3 regions of the Ottowia pentelensis genome follow, and region 3 is predicted to be linked to each of the others. Evidence: predicted binding sites of a transcription regulator. Region 3 holds the regulator's gene; each other region holds the start of a gene.

What was found. Region 3 encodes FNR, which switches genes on or off when oxygen is low (the NO sensors DNR and NnrR bind a similar motif). Its sites were predicted from a motif close to TTGATNNNNATCAA; they were not measured.
Region 1: the regulator FNR is predicted to act here: its motif matches at 1,489-1,502, upstream of ubiU (ubiquinone anaerobic biosynthesis protein UbiU).
Region 2: the regulator FNR is predicted to act here: its motif matches at 1,531-1,544, upstream of ACWHMB_RS06720 (PHA/PHB synthase family protein).

What each region holds. Positions count from the first base shown of each region.
Region 1 covers NZ_OZ224513.1:1,860,868-1,865,443, reverse strand. Annotated here, with positions in the region: gene ACWHMB_RS09085 (U32 family peptidase) at 1-371, opposite strand, end outside; gene ubiU (ubiquinone anaerobic biosynthesis protein UbiU) at 386-1,429, opposite strand; gene ACWHMB_RS09075 (efflux transporter outer membrane subunit) at 1,619-3,094, opposite strand; gene ACWHMB_RS09070 (HlyD family secretion protein) at 3,091-4,230, opposite strand; gene ACWHMB_RS09065 (MFS transporter) at 4,265-4,576, opposite strand, start outside.
Region 2 covers NZ_OZ224513.1:1,385,718-1,390,293, forward strand. Annotated here, with positions in the region: gene ACWHMB_RS06720 (PHA/PHB synthase family protein) at 1-1,480, opposite strand, end outside; gene ACWHMB_RS06725 (AMP-binding protein) at 1,730-3,145, shown strand; gene ACWHMB_RS06730 (glutathione S-transferase family protein) at 3,266-3,916, shown strand; gene ACWHMB_RS06735 (dihydrofolate reductase family protein) at 4,021-4,576, shown strand, end outside.
Region 3 covers NZ_OZ224513.1:2,471,869-2,476,444, forward strand. Annotated here, with positions in the region: gene ACWHMB_RS11960 (sulfite exporter TauE/SafE family protein) at 1-497, opposite strand, end outside; gene hemN (oxygen-independent coproporphyrinogen III oxidase) at 497-1,879, opposite strand; gene fnr (fumarate/nitrate reduction transcriptional regulator Fnr) at 2,040-2,759, shown strand; gene ACWHMB_RS11975 (DUF1178 family protein) at 2,817-3,302, opposite strand; gene ACWHMB_RS11980 (NUDIX domain-containing protein) at 3,313-3,897, opposite strand; gene ACWHMB_RS11985 (DUF2818 family protein) at 3,909-4,214, opposite strand; gene nuoN (NADH-quinone oxidoreductase subunit NuoN) at 4,214-4,576, opposite strand, start outside.

The DNA of each region.
Region 1 (4,576 bases), 610 kb from region 3:
GCCAGGGTATCAGCGTTGAAGACATTGAGCTGCGGCCCGGCGACGAACGCCCGCCTGCCAGCCAGCTTGTGCACGGCCCCCATGTCGTTCGCCTCGATGAGGAATTCCTCATCGCGCACGATCTTGTGCATGTCGGCCACGTCGGCGGTGGATTCGAGCAGCACCATGGTGGACATCACCGCTTCCTTGCCGGCGCCACGCAGCATGCGCGCGATGTCCAGCCAGTCGCTTTGCTTGAGCTCATGACGGCGTGAGCACACGGCCTCGCCCAGATAGACGATGTCGACCGGCGTTTCGGCCATGGCCTGGTAGAACTCGAAGACGGTGTCGCGGTGCCAGTAGTACTGCAGCGGGCCCAGGGCCAGTTTCATCATCTTGCTTTCCATCATTTCCACGGCCGGTGGTAGGCGCCCAGCGTGTGCTGCTGGCCCTCGGCGACCTGATCCAGGCTGGCCATCCAGGCGGTCTTGGGCGCGTACAGGTGGCCCTGGGCCATGCAGTGGTCTATGGCCTCGCGCCAGACCTGGGTGACCTGGGCCACGTAGGCGGGGCTGCGCTGGCGACCCTCGATCTTGAAGGCGCGCACGCCCATCTTCACCAGCTGCGGCAGCAGCTCCAGGGTGTTCAGGCTGGTGGGCTCCTCCAGCGCGTAGTAGTTGCTCTCGTCGCCGACGTCGAAGCGCCCCTTGCACAGCGTGGGGTAGCCGGCGTTCTCGCCCGTGCCATAGCGGTCGATGAGCACGCCGTTCAGGCGCGACTCGACGCCGGCGGGGGTCTCCTTCCAGCGCACGAACTTGGCCGGCGAGCACACGCCATGGGTGTTGGGCGACTCGCCCGTGGCGTAGGACGAGAGCGCGCAACGCCCCTCCACCATCACGCACAGGCTGCCAAAGCCGAAGACCTCGATCTCCACGCTGGTGCGCTGCGTGACCTGCTTGACCTGCTCCAGCGACAGCACGCGCGGCAGCACGGCGCGCTGGATGTTGAACTGCTGCTGGTACAGGTTGATGGCGTCGGCATTCGTGGCCGAGCCCTGCACCGACAGATGCAGGCGCAAGTCCGGGTGCTTGTCCGCGGCATGGCGCATCAGCCCCGGGTCGGCCAGGATCACGGCATCCACGCCCCAGGCGCTGGCGCGATCCAGGGCGCTGCGCCAGGGCGCGGGGTTGCTGGCCTGCGGGTAGGTGTTGAGCGCCATCAGCACCTTGCGCCCGCGCCCGTGGGCGTAGGCGATGCCGTTCTGGATCGCGGTTTCGTCGAAGTTCAGGCCCGCGAAGTTGCGCGCATTGGTGGCGTCGCGCAGGCCCAGGTAGACGCAGTCGGCGCCATGGTCGATGGCGGCCTTGAGCGCCGGCAGGCTGCCGGCGGGGCAGACCAGCTCGGGGGCGGTGCGGGTGGCGGATGCGGGCGGGCTGGCGGATGCGGTCACGATGGTGTGGGTCGAAGAGGAAAGCCCGGCTACCTTAGGCAGCCTGCAAAGACCTTGATCTGACTTCGATCAACGGACCGCGCAATGACCCCTGCCCTACCGCATTCCGCCGCGGCGCGGAAACCATCGAGACACCGCCCAAGCGCCCCGAACACTCTGTCGGCGCTGCCGCCGACCGGCGCCATCGGCTCAATGCATACCGACTTGTCCGGCCGCCGCCGAGGCCTGCCAGCCACCGCCCAGCGCCTTGTACAGCGCCACGCGGTTGTCCAGCTCGGCCTGGTGCAAGCGCACCACCTCGAGCTGGGCGGCATAGAGGTTGCGCTGGGCGTCCAGTTCCTCCAGATAGGACGCATAGCCGGCCTCGTAGCGGTCGCGGGCGTAGCCCAGGCTTTGCTGCAGCACGTCGCGCCGCTGGGTGGCGTGCACCGTCTGGGCCGCCAGGCGGGCGGTGCCGGTGAGGGCGTTTTCGACGTCGGCAAAGGCGTTCAGCACGGCGCCGCGGTAGGCGTAGGCGGCCTGGTCGCGCTGGGCGGTGGCGGCGTCGACCTGGGCCTCCAGGCGGCCGGAATTGAACAGCGGGGCCAGCAGGCTGCCGCCCAGGCTCCAGACGGTCAGCGGGTTGTAGTGCAAGGCGTTGATGACCAGGCTGCCAGCGCTGGCGCTCAGGTTGACCTGCGGCAAAAAGGCGGCGCGCTGGGCGGCCAGGGCGTGGTCGCTGGCCGCCAGCAGGTAGCCGGCACGCGCGATGTCGGGCCGGCGCTCCAGCAGCTGCGAGGGCAGGCTGGCGGGCACGGCGGGCAAGGGCAAATCCTGCAGACGATGAGCCGGGGGCGCCGCCAGGTTCTCGTGGCCGCCGGCCTGGCCGAGCAGCAGGTTCAGCGTCGCCCTTTGCTTGTCGATCTGCCATTGCAACTGCTGCACCTGCTGCTGCACGTTGTCGTATTCGGCCTGGGCCTGGGTCTGCTGCAGCAGCGAGATGTAGCCCACGCGCACCTGGTCGCGCGCCAGTTGCAGCGCCTGCTCGCGCGAGCGCACCGTGGCCTGGCTGATGGCCAGCTGCTCCTGCAGCGCACGCAGGCCCACGTAGGCTTGCACCGTGGTGGCGGCCACGCTCAGCTGCACGGCGGCGCGGTCGGCATCACTGGCCTGCACGCGGGCGGCGGCGGCCTGGCTTTGCTGGGACAGGCGGCCCCACAGATCCAGCTCCCAACTGGCTTGCAGGCCGGGCTGCAGCGAGCGGGTTTGCGAGGGTCCGAAGGGGCCCAGGCTGCGCCCGACCTGCGCGCCCAGCGCGGCGTTGACGCTGGGGCCGCGCGCGGCATCGGTCACCGCCAGGCTGGCCTGGGCCTCACGCACGCGCGCCAGGGCGGTCAGCACGTCGGTGTTGTTGGCCAGGGCTTGCGCCACCAGGTCGTCGAGTTGGGTGTCCCCCAACTGGGTCCACCAATCCGCTGCGATCGGCGTGCCGGCCTGCGCGTCGGCCGCGCGCGCGGCCGGCACGCTCCACTGCGCGGGCAGCTGCACCTGCGCGTTGTCCGGCACCGCGCGGGGCAAGGGGGCGCAGGCGGCCAGCAGGGCGCCGGCGATGGCCATGACCAGTGGCAGCCGCCGTGCCCGGCGCATCGACGCCGCGGCGGCATGGGCCAAAACTCGGGGCGTCATGGTTTCGATCCTTCGTCGGCCGTGTCCACATGCGCGATGACGGACATGCCGGGGCGCAGGCGCGCGGCCAGGGTCTGGCCGGGGTCGATGGCGATCTTCACCGCCAGGCGCTGCACCACCTTGGTGAAGTTGCCGGTGGCGTTGTCGGCCTTGAGCACCGCGAATTCCGACCCGGTGGCGGGCGCGATCTCCAGCACCTTGCCGCTGAGCCGGGCCCCTTCCAGGGCATCGACGGTGAAGCTGGCCGGCTCGCCGATGCGCACATGGGCGGTTTGCGTTTCCTTGAAGTTGGCCACCACCCACAGCTGCGGCGGCACCACGTACATCAGCTGGCTGCCCGCCGCCACGTACTGGCCCTTGCGCACCGTCACCTCGCTGGCCTGGCCGTCGCTGGGGGCGTGCACCGTGGTGTTGTCCAGGTTGATGCGCGCCAGGCGCACCTGGGCCTCGGCCATCTGCACGGCGGCGTCCAGCGCGCCGCGGTTGACCGACGTGGCCTTGATGGCTTCGTTGCCGATGGAAATGTCGGCCTGGGCCTTTTCGACATTGGTTGCCGCCAGGCGGGCGGTGGCACGCACCTTGTCGCGCTCGTTGAGCGACACCGAGCCGCGCTGGGCCAGCTCTTCCACCCGGTGCAGCTCGGCCTGGGCGCGCGCCGATTCGGCCTTGGCCGCCGCCAGGCTGGCCTGCCGGGCCTGCAGCGTGGCGTGGTTCTGGGCCTGGGTCTGGGCCGAATTGGCCCGTTGCGCCCTGGCGTTGGCCAGTTGGGCCTCGGCCTGGGCCAGGTTGGCCTCGTAGATGCGCGGGTCGATCTTGACCAGGGGCTGGCCGGCGCTGACCCGTTCGTAGTCCTTGACCAGCACCTGCGTGACATAGCCGTTGACCTGCGGCGCCAGCACGGTGACCTGGCCGCGCACGTAGGCGTTGTCGGTCGAGATGTCGCCGGTTTGAAACGGCCCCACCTGCCAGGCACGCAGCACCAGCGTGATGCCCACCAGGCCCACGGCGGTCATCAGCAGCGCGCTGCGCAGGCTGGGGCGCACCTTCTTGGGCGTGGGCGAGGGGCCGGGCGCGGGCGCGGCCGGAGCGGCGGCGGGAGGCGCTGCCGCGGTGGAGGGAGTGGGTGTGGCGCTCATGGGGGTCGTCAAAAGGAATCGATCGGAAGACGCATCAGGGGGTGGCCAGGCTGCCGGCGCCGCGGGGCGGCGGCGCATCGGGCGGCGCGGCCGGGGCCTCATCGGCCGTGGCGGCGTCATCGCGCGGTGGGCCGGCGATGTCGTCGGCGGGCATGGCCGCATCGGCGCCGCCCTCCTGCGCCGCCTGCACCAGGTTGTGGCCGGTGCGCGCGGCCTCGAGGGCGGCGGCCCGGCGCGCCTGGCCCACCAGCAGCAGCGCCCAGGCCAGGTGCGCCAGGGCCACCAGCGCCACCAGGTGAAAGACGTCGTTGTAGGCCAGCACGTTGGCCTCGCGTCGCACGATTTG
Region 2 (4,576 bases), 1.1 Mb from region 3:
AGACGTGGTCGCGCTCGGTGCCCACCAGAAAGATCGGCATGCGCAAATCGGCCAGCGCCACCGGGCGGCCGGCCACCAGGTAGTGGTTGTGCGCCAGCGCATTCTTCAGGTACAGCGCCACCAGGTATTCGTGGTGCATGCGGGCCGGCAGGCGGGTGGTGTCGGCGTTCCAGGCCATCAGGTCGTTGCCCTGCTCGCGCTCGCCCATCAGGTATTCGCGCATGCGCCGCGTCCACACCAGGTCGCGCGAATGCAGAAACTGGAACGAGCCGGCCATCTGCTGCCCGCTCAGATAGCCCTGACCCTTGGTGACGTGGTCCAGCAGGTTGATCTGCCCCTCGTCGATGAACAGGCCCAGCTCGCCCGGCTCGGCAAAGTCCACCTGCGCCGCCAGCAGGCTCAGCGTGCGCGGCGCCGGCAGATCGTGGTAGCCGTCCACGCCGCCCTTGGCCGACAGCGCGGCGGCGGCTATGGCCATCAGCGTGCCGCCCAGGCAGTAGCCCATGGCGTGCAGCGGCGCGCCGCCGGCGTCGTGCTGGGCCGCGCGCATGGCTTCGAGCACGCCCAGCTCCAGGTAGTCGTCCATCGTCAGCTCGCGGTCCGACTCGTCGGGGTTGCGCCACGACACCATGTACACCGTGTGGCCCTGCTCGACCAGGTGGCGCACCAGCGAGTTGTGCGGCGACAGGTCGAGGATGTAGAACTTCATGATCCACGAGGGCAGCATGAACACCGGCTCGGGGTGCACCCTGTCGGTCTGCGGCGCGTAGCGGATCAGCTCGATGAGGTGATTGCGGTACACCACCTTGCCCGGCGTGGTGGCCAGGTTGCCGCCCACCACGTAGCGGCTCTGGTTGGCCACGTCCTCGGCGGTGGGCACGCCGGTTTGGTCGGCCACCCAGTTGCGCAGGCCCTGCGCCAGGTTGGCGCCGCCCGAGCGCAGGGTGTGCTGCAGCACCACCGGGTTGGTCAGCGGGTGGTTGGCCGGCGAGAGCATGTCCAGGTACTGGCGTGCGAAAAAGCCCACCAGCTGCCCGTGGTGCTCGCTCACGCCCGGCACGCGGGTGGCCTCGCGCCAGAAGGCCTCGGCGTTGCGAAAGCCGGCGCGCCACTGGCTGAAGGGCCAGCGCGCCCATTCGTCGGCGCGAAAGCGCGGGTCCTCGTCCTGCAGGCCCACGCCTTCGTCGTCGGCGTGGCGGCCGCGCGCGCTGTCCAGCGCCAGCCTGGCGCCCAGCGTGGCCAGCTCCAGCTGGCGGCCCGGCGCGGCGGCCAGATGCCAGGCCCAGTCGGCCCAGGCCAGGCCCAGCGTGATCGGCGACAGGTGCCGAAACGCCGCCGCGGCGCGGCTTTGCGCCACGCGGTCGAGTCTTTCGGTGGGCGTTTCGACCAGGTGGGCCGGGTCGGCGCGCTCGACGGCCAGGGTGGCCGGGCGCCGGCTGTGGCGTGGGCTGCGCGAGACGGAAGGGCTGTTGCGGGCCATGGCGGTTCGTGCTCCGTTTGTTTAACCAATCGTAATCACAAGCCCAAGGATTGGCTTGCGTCAAGGTTGAACTTTTGATTTGATGCAAGATCAGCCCTCGCAGCAACAAGAAGATCGCATTTGTTCACAAACCAGGGGGCGTGCCGCGGGGCGAGCCATGCCCCATGGCGGCGCGCCGTTCCTCCACCCACGAGGAGACAGCATGGCTGTTCACCACGCCCACCATCCCCCCAGCGCGGGGCCCGCGCCATGACGACCGCGCACGCCCCGGTCTTCGACGCCCTGCACCTGCAGTCGGCCGCGCAGGACGTGATGCTGGCCACGCACGCGCCGGCCTGGCTGATCCGGCAACGCCAGCAGACGCGCGTGCAGCAGCTGCTGCAGGCCGCGCGCGGCTCGGCGCTGTACCGCGAGCGCATGGACGGCGACACGCCCGCGCTCGAGCGCATGGCCCCGGTCCGGCGCGCCGAGTTGATGGCGCGCTTCGACGACTGGGTGACCGACCCGGCGCTGCGCCTGGACGAGTTGCGCGCCTTCACGCTGGATGCATCGCGTGCCGGCCAGCCCTGGCTGGGACGCTACGTGGTGTGGGAAAGCTCGGGCACCAGCGGCATGCCGGGCATCTTCGTGCAGGACGCGCGCGCCATGGCGGTGTACGACGCCATCGAGGCCACGCGCCACCGCCCGCCCGCGCGCGCCACGCCGCTGCCCTTCGACCCCTTCGGCGCGCTGCAGCTGCTGGGCGCGGCCGACCGGCACGCGCTGGTCACCGCCACCGGCGGGCACTTTGCCAGCGTCGTCAGCTTCGAGCGGCTGCGCGCCATCAACCCCTGGGTGGCCGCCAGCTCGCGCAGCTTTTGCGTGATGCAGCCGGTGGACGAGCTGGTGGCGCAGCTGAACCACTTTCAGCCCACCGTGCTGGCCACCTACCCCACGGCCGCCGCGCTGCTGGCCGACGAGGCCGAGGCCGGGCGCCTGCGCATTCGCCCACGCTGCGTGATGATGGGCGGCGAAACCCTGAGCCACGCCGTGCGCGAGCGCGTGGCGCGCGTCTTTGGCGCCAGCGTGCGCGCCAGCTACGGCACGTCCGAATTTCTGCCCATCGCCTGGGAATGCGCGCACGGCCACCTGCACGTCAACGCCGACTGGGTGCTGCTGGAGCCGGTGGACGACTGCCACCAGCCCGTGCCCGCCGGCGAGCGATCGCACACCGTGCTGCTGACCAACCTGGCCAACCGGGTGCAGCCGCTGATCCGCTACGACCTGGGCGACCGCATCACCTGGCACGGCGAAGGCTGTGCCTGCGGCTCGCACCTGCCCGTGATCGAGGTCGAGGGCCGCAGCGACGACGTGATGCGCGTGCCCGCGCGCCGCGCCGGCGAGCAGGTCAGCCTGCTGCCGCTGGCCCTGTGCACCGTGCTGGAGGAAGAGGGCGGCGTGTTCGACTTTCAGCTGCGCCAGCAAGGCCCCAACACCCTGGTGCTGCGCCTGCCCGGCAGCGACGCCGCGGCGGCCGCCGCCGTCGAGCGCTGCCGCCTGGCGCTGCAGGACTTTGCCCAGCGCCAGGGCGCCGAGCCCATCCGCGTGCTGGGCGAGCTGGGCTGCGCCGTGCCGCGCGGGCGCAGCGGCAAGGCCTGCCGCGTGGCGCTGGACGCTGCGGCCTGAGCACGCCACGGCCCCACCGGCGGGCGGGGCTTGCGATCAGGGTCATAATGGGCTGCGGCGCCCGTCCATCGTGCGCCAGCGGCTATTAAAACCATAACGGCCAAGCCGCGCCCCGCCGCCATGATCGTCCTCGATGCCCTCAGCCCCGCGCCACGCTGCCTGCGCATGTTCCTGCTCGAAAAGCGCCTGAACCTGCCCATGCGCCAAGTCGACGTCTTCAGCGGCGAAAACCGCCAGGCCCCTTACCTGGCGCACAACCCAGCCGGGCAAACGCCCGCGCTGCTGCTGGACGACGGCAGTTGCATCGCCGAATCGGTGGCGATCATGGAGTACCTGGAAGAGCGGCACCCCGCGCCCGCGCTCATCGGCGCCACGCCCGAAGAGCGCGCCGCCACCCGCCAGTGGCAGCGCCGGGTGGAGCTGAACATCACCGAGAACATCCACAACGCCTACCACTACGCCGAGGGCCAGGCGCGCTTTGCCGGCCGCATCCCCGTCGCGCCCGAGGCCGCCGCCGGCCTCAAGCGCGTGGCGCAAGACCGCCTGGCCTGGCTGGACGGCATGCTGGGCGCGCAACCCTGGCTGGCCGGCGAGCGCTTCACCCTCGCCGACATCTGGCTGTACGTGTGGCTGGACTTCGCCGCCACCGTGGGCCAGCCCTGGGACCGCGGCCTGCCGCGCATCGGCCCATGGTTCGATCGCGTGGCGGCGCGGCCGTCGGCGGCGGGCAGCTTGCATCCGGCGTGCAAGCCGGGAGGGGCGCGGGGGTAGGGTGGCGTTGTCGCCTTGCATGCTCGTCTGTGAGCCGTACCTTTCGTTGCGACTGGCCGCCGCTGCGGTAGCTGAACCAAGGGCGCTGACCGTAGACTGGCCGCATGGGACTCCTGATATTCAGCATCAATATCACGCTGGACGGCTGCGTTGATCATCAGGAGGGGATCGCTGACGATGAAACACACGCCTTCTTTACCCGGCTCATGGATGAAAGCGGGGTGATGCTGTGGGGTCGTGTCACCTACGAGATGATGGAGGGCTACTGGCCGGCAGTGGCGCGCGGCGACATGGAGGCTTCACCCGCAGTTCGCGAATGGGCAGTCAAGCTGGAGGCCAAGCCCAAGTATGTGGTGTCGTCAACGCGCAAGGACTATCCGTGGGCCAATAGCCACCACATCGCCGGCGACCTTCGCGCGGGTGTGCAGAAACTCAAGGACGAGACTTCCGCGGGCGTGCTCCTTGGTAGCGGCAGGCTCGCGGCAGAGATGGATCGGCTGGATCTGATCGATGAATACAAATTCCTCGTTCACCCCAGGATCGCCGGTCACGGCCCGACCCTGTACCAGAGCTGGCAGTCCGCCACGCGCCGGCTCGAACTGCTCTCGGCGAAGCCGCTTCGCAACGGCGCACTTGCTTTGCACTATCGGCGCCACCGTG
Region 3 (4,576 bases):
AGCGCCATCACCGCCGCGCCGCCGGCCACGCTGCCGGCCAGCGCCGCCACCATCACCGCCGAATACAGCAGCCCGCACGGCAGCAACGCCCAGGCCACGCCCACGCCCAGCGGCGCGGCCAGGCCCCAGCGCTGCGTGGCGCCGCGCACGCGGGCCCACACGCGGCGCGCGCCCAGCTCCAGCCACGGCGGCTGGCGCGCCCAGATCAGCAGCATGGCACCCAGCAGCAGCGCCGCCACGTGCACCATGCTCCACACCGGGCGCAGCGCGGCCGACTGCACCGTCAGCCAGCCCAGGCCCTGCATGGACGCGGCCGCCAGCGTGCCCAGCAGCGCGTAGCCTGCCAGCCGGCCAAGCTGGAACAGGCCGATGCCCACCTGCGTGCGCGGCGCCGCCGCCTGTCCGATGCCGGCGCAGGCCGCGCCGCACATGGCGATGCAATGCGGGCCGCCCGCCAGCCCCATGAGGACGGCGGTGGCCGCGAGGGAAAGGGTCATCAGAGGATTCTAGAAAAGCGCGCGCGGGTCTGGGCGGCCTGCAGGTATTTGTCGAACACCATGGCCACGCCGCGCACGAAGAACCAGCCCATGGGCGTGACCTCGATGGCGCTGTCGGTGACGCGCACCAGCCCATCGTCCTGCATCGCCGCCAGGCGCTTGAGCTCGGCGGCGAAGTAGCGCTTGAAGTCGACCAGCTGCGACAGCTCGATCGACTCGAACTGCACGCGGCCCTGGCACATCAGGCCCATGATGACGGCGCGGCGCAGCAGGTCGTCGCGCGTGACGGCCAGGCCGCGCACCACGGGCAGCTGGCCGTGGTCGAGCCGGTCCTGGTACTCGATCAGGTCCTTGGCGTTCTGGCTGTAGGTGGCGCCCACCTTGCCGATGGCCGACACGCCCAGGCCGATCAGGTCGGCGTCGGGCTGGGTGCTGTAGCCCTGGAAGTTGCGGTGCAGCCGGCCCTGGCGCTTGGCCACGGCCAGCGCGTCGTCGGGCAGCGCGAAATGGTCCATGCCGATGTAGACGTAGCCCGCCTGCTCGAAGGCGGCCAGCGAGCGCGCCAGCATCGCCACCTTGGCGCTGGCCTGCGGCAGCTCGACGGTGTTGATGCGCCGCTGCGACTTGAAGCGCTCGGGCAGGTGCGCATAGCCGTACAGGGCAATGCGGTCGGGCCGCAGGTCGGCCACCTGGGCCAGGGTGCGATCGAAGGATTCGGGCGTCTGCTTGGGCAGGCCGTAGATCAGGTCGACGTTGATGGAGTCGAAGCCGACCTCGCGCGCCGCGGCCACCAGGGCGAACACCTGTTCGGCCGGCTGCACGCGGTGCACGGCCTTTTGCACCAGCGGGTCGAAGTCCTGCACGCCGAAGCTCAGGCGGTTGAAGCCCAGGGTCTTGAGCGTGGCCAGGCGCGTCGGGTCGATGGTGCGCGGATCGATCTCGATGGAGTATTCGCCGCCCTCCGCGAACGCGAAGTTGCGCCGCAGCATGTCCATCAGCTCGCCCAGCTCCTCGTCGCTGAGGAAGGTCGGCGTGCCGCCGCCCAGGTGCAGCTGGCTGACGGCCTGCTGCGCGCCCAGGCGCTGCACGTGCAGGTCGACCTCGCGGCTGAGGTAGCGCAGGTAGGGGCCGGTGCGGTCGTGGTGCTTGGTGATGATCTTGTTGCAGGCGCAGTAGTAGCACAGCGACTCGCAGAACGGCAGGTGCACGTACAGCGACAGCGGCTTGGCCGCCTGGCCCGAGCTGATGCGGCGCTGCTCGAGCGCGTTCAGGTAGTCGGCTTCGCCAAAGGCCTCGACGAAGCGGTCGGCCGTGGGATAGGAGGTGTAGCGCGGCCCGGGAACGTCGAAACGGTTCAGCAGTTCGGGGGTAATGACAGGCATGACAGGCGAAAATCAAATGGCAGGACATACTGTCGGGCCGAACCTTGCAATTGTCCTTGACGATCATCAAGAAGATGGGGGCAAATGATTCGGGCAACACCCGACAAGCCAACTAGAATCAAGGCATTACTTCGCACGCGTCAAGGCGCCGAACACTCCGATGACCCCAAAAGCCATCCAAGTCGCCTGTTCCAACTGCAACCTGCGCGAACTGTGCATGCCGGTCGACGTCACCGACCAGGACATGGACAAGCTCGATTCGCTGGTGGCCACGCGCCGCAAGATCCGACGCGGGGAATCGCTGTTTTCCAACGGCGACCGCTTCGACGCCCTCTACGCCATCCGCACGGGCTTTTTCAAGACCCGCGTGACCACCGAGGACGGGCGCGACCAGGTGACGGGCTTTCAGATGGCCGGCGAGATCATCGGGCTGGACGGCATCGTGGGCGACCGCCACAGCTGCGACGCGGTGGCGCTGGAAGACGCCGAGGTGTGCGAGATGCCCTATGGGCGCATTGAAGAGCTGTCGCGCGAGGTGCCGGCGCTGCAGACGCACGTGCACAAGATCATGAGCCGCGAGATCGTGCGCGAGCACGGCGTGATGCTGCTGCTGGGCAGCATGCGCGCCGAGGAGCGCCTGGCGGCCTTTTTGCTGAACCTGGTGCAGCGCCTGCACGCGCGCGGCTTTTCGCGCTCCGAGCTGGTGCTGCGCATGACGCGCGAGGAGATCGGCAGCTTTCTGGGCCTCAAGCTGGAGACCGTCAGCCGCACCTTCTCGAAGTTCGCCGAGGACGGCCTGATCGAGGTCAAGCACCGGCACGTGCGCATCCTGGACATCGAGGCCCTGCGCACCCTGGTCAACGCGCCCGAGGGGCGCTGACTTTCAAGCCAAATCAGCCGCTGGCCCGCGCCCGGCAAGCGCGAGGCGCTATCAACATCATTGCAAGGTGTTTTTCAGGCTGTCCGGAATCGGCAGCGGCATGACGGCGATGCCCTCCTCCAGCAGCTCCTCGGTCTGCTGGGGCGTGGCTTGGCCGCGGATGCCGCGCTCGGCCGCCTCGCCGTGGTGAATGCGGCGCGCCTCGTCGGCAAAGCGCTCACCCACGTCCTCGGTCTGCGCCAGCACGCGGCGCACCATCTGCAGCCAGGCCGCCTGCATGGCCTGCGGCGGCAGCGCCGCCACGGGGCTGGCCTGCTCGCCTGCGCCCGCGGCGGCCGGGCGCGCTGCATCACGGGCTAAAGGCGGCTCGCTGCCGCGCCCCAGGTTGAGGCGCGGCGCGCTCAGCATCTTGCTGACCGCCGTGTCGCTGCACAGCGGGCAGGCCACCAGCTGGCGCGCCTGCTGGTCCTGAAAATCGTCCTCGGAAGCGAACCAGCCTTCAAAAACGTGGCCGCCCGAGCATTGGAGGTTGAGCACTTTCATGGTCGGTCGATCAGGTGGCGGGCACGTCTTGCCACGTCAGGGGCCACGCGCCGCCCAGCACATTTTGCAGCCACAGCGCGCCGACCAGGGTCTTGGCGTCGGTCACCTCGCCGCCACGGCACCAGGCCTGCAGTTGGGCCGGGGTGGCGCTGAAGACTTCGAGGAACTCGCCGGCGTCGAGCGCGCGCTTGCCCGACACCAGGTGGCGCGCAAACCAGATCTCGATCACCTCGGTGGAATACGACACCACCGGGTGCAATACGCCCGCGCGCGCCCACTGGCGGGCGACGTAGCCGGTTTCCTCGCGCAGCTCGCGCTGCGCGCAGGCCAGCGCCGACTCGCCCGGATCGAGCTTGCCGGCGGGAAACTCGATCAGCGTGCGCTGCACCGGGTAGCGGTACTGGCGCTCGAGCACCACCTCCAGCGTGCCGCCGGCGCGCTCCAGCAGCGGGATGATCATCACCGCGCCGGGGTGCAGGATGTATTCGCGCTCGGTCAGGCTGCCGTCGGGCAGGCGCACGCGGTCGCGCCGGGCGTGCAGAAAGCCGCCCTTGAACAGCTCGCTTTCGTGTACCGGATGTTCGGTCAGGTCCATGGCGCGGCGCCCTATTTCTTGTGGCGCACCAGATAGCGGTAGACGAAGCCCGGGAACGCCAGCGTGGCGAACAGCGAGCCGGTGACGGCGTAGAACTCCCAGCCCTGCGGGTAGTTCTGGCCGGCGGATTTCTCCAGCGCCATGCCGACCGCGCCGACGACGAAATACCACACCAGCAGTTCGAGCACGCGCCAGCCCAGCGCCTTGTGGTGGCCCGGCAGCGGCACCACGGCCAGCAGGCGCTCGTTGGCGAACGGAAGATTGGCGGCCACCAGCGCCAGCGCGATGACCAGCCAGATGCTGACGTCCGGCGCCATCAGGTGGCCAGCATCTGCACGATGGCCTGGGCGCACAGGGACATCAGCGCGCCGGGCACCAGGCCCAGGATCAGCAGCAGCGCGCCGTTGACCGACAGCGTGGCGCGCATGTCCAGCGGCGCCTGGATCGGCTCGGCGCTGACGGCCGGGTCGAAGTACATGACCTTGACCACGCGGATGTAATAGAACGCGCCCACCAGCGCCATGACGACGGCGAACACCGCCAGCGCGATGAGGGCCGGCTGCTGGGTGCTGATCAGCGCCTGCAGCACCGACAGCTTGGCCTGGAAGCCCACCAGCGGCGGAATGCCGGCCAGCGAGAACAGGCAGATCGCCATCAGGCCGGCGTAGAACGGGCTGCG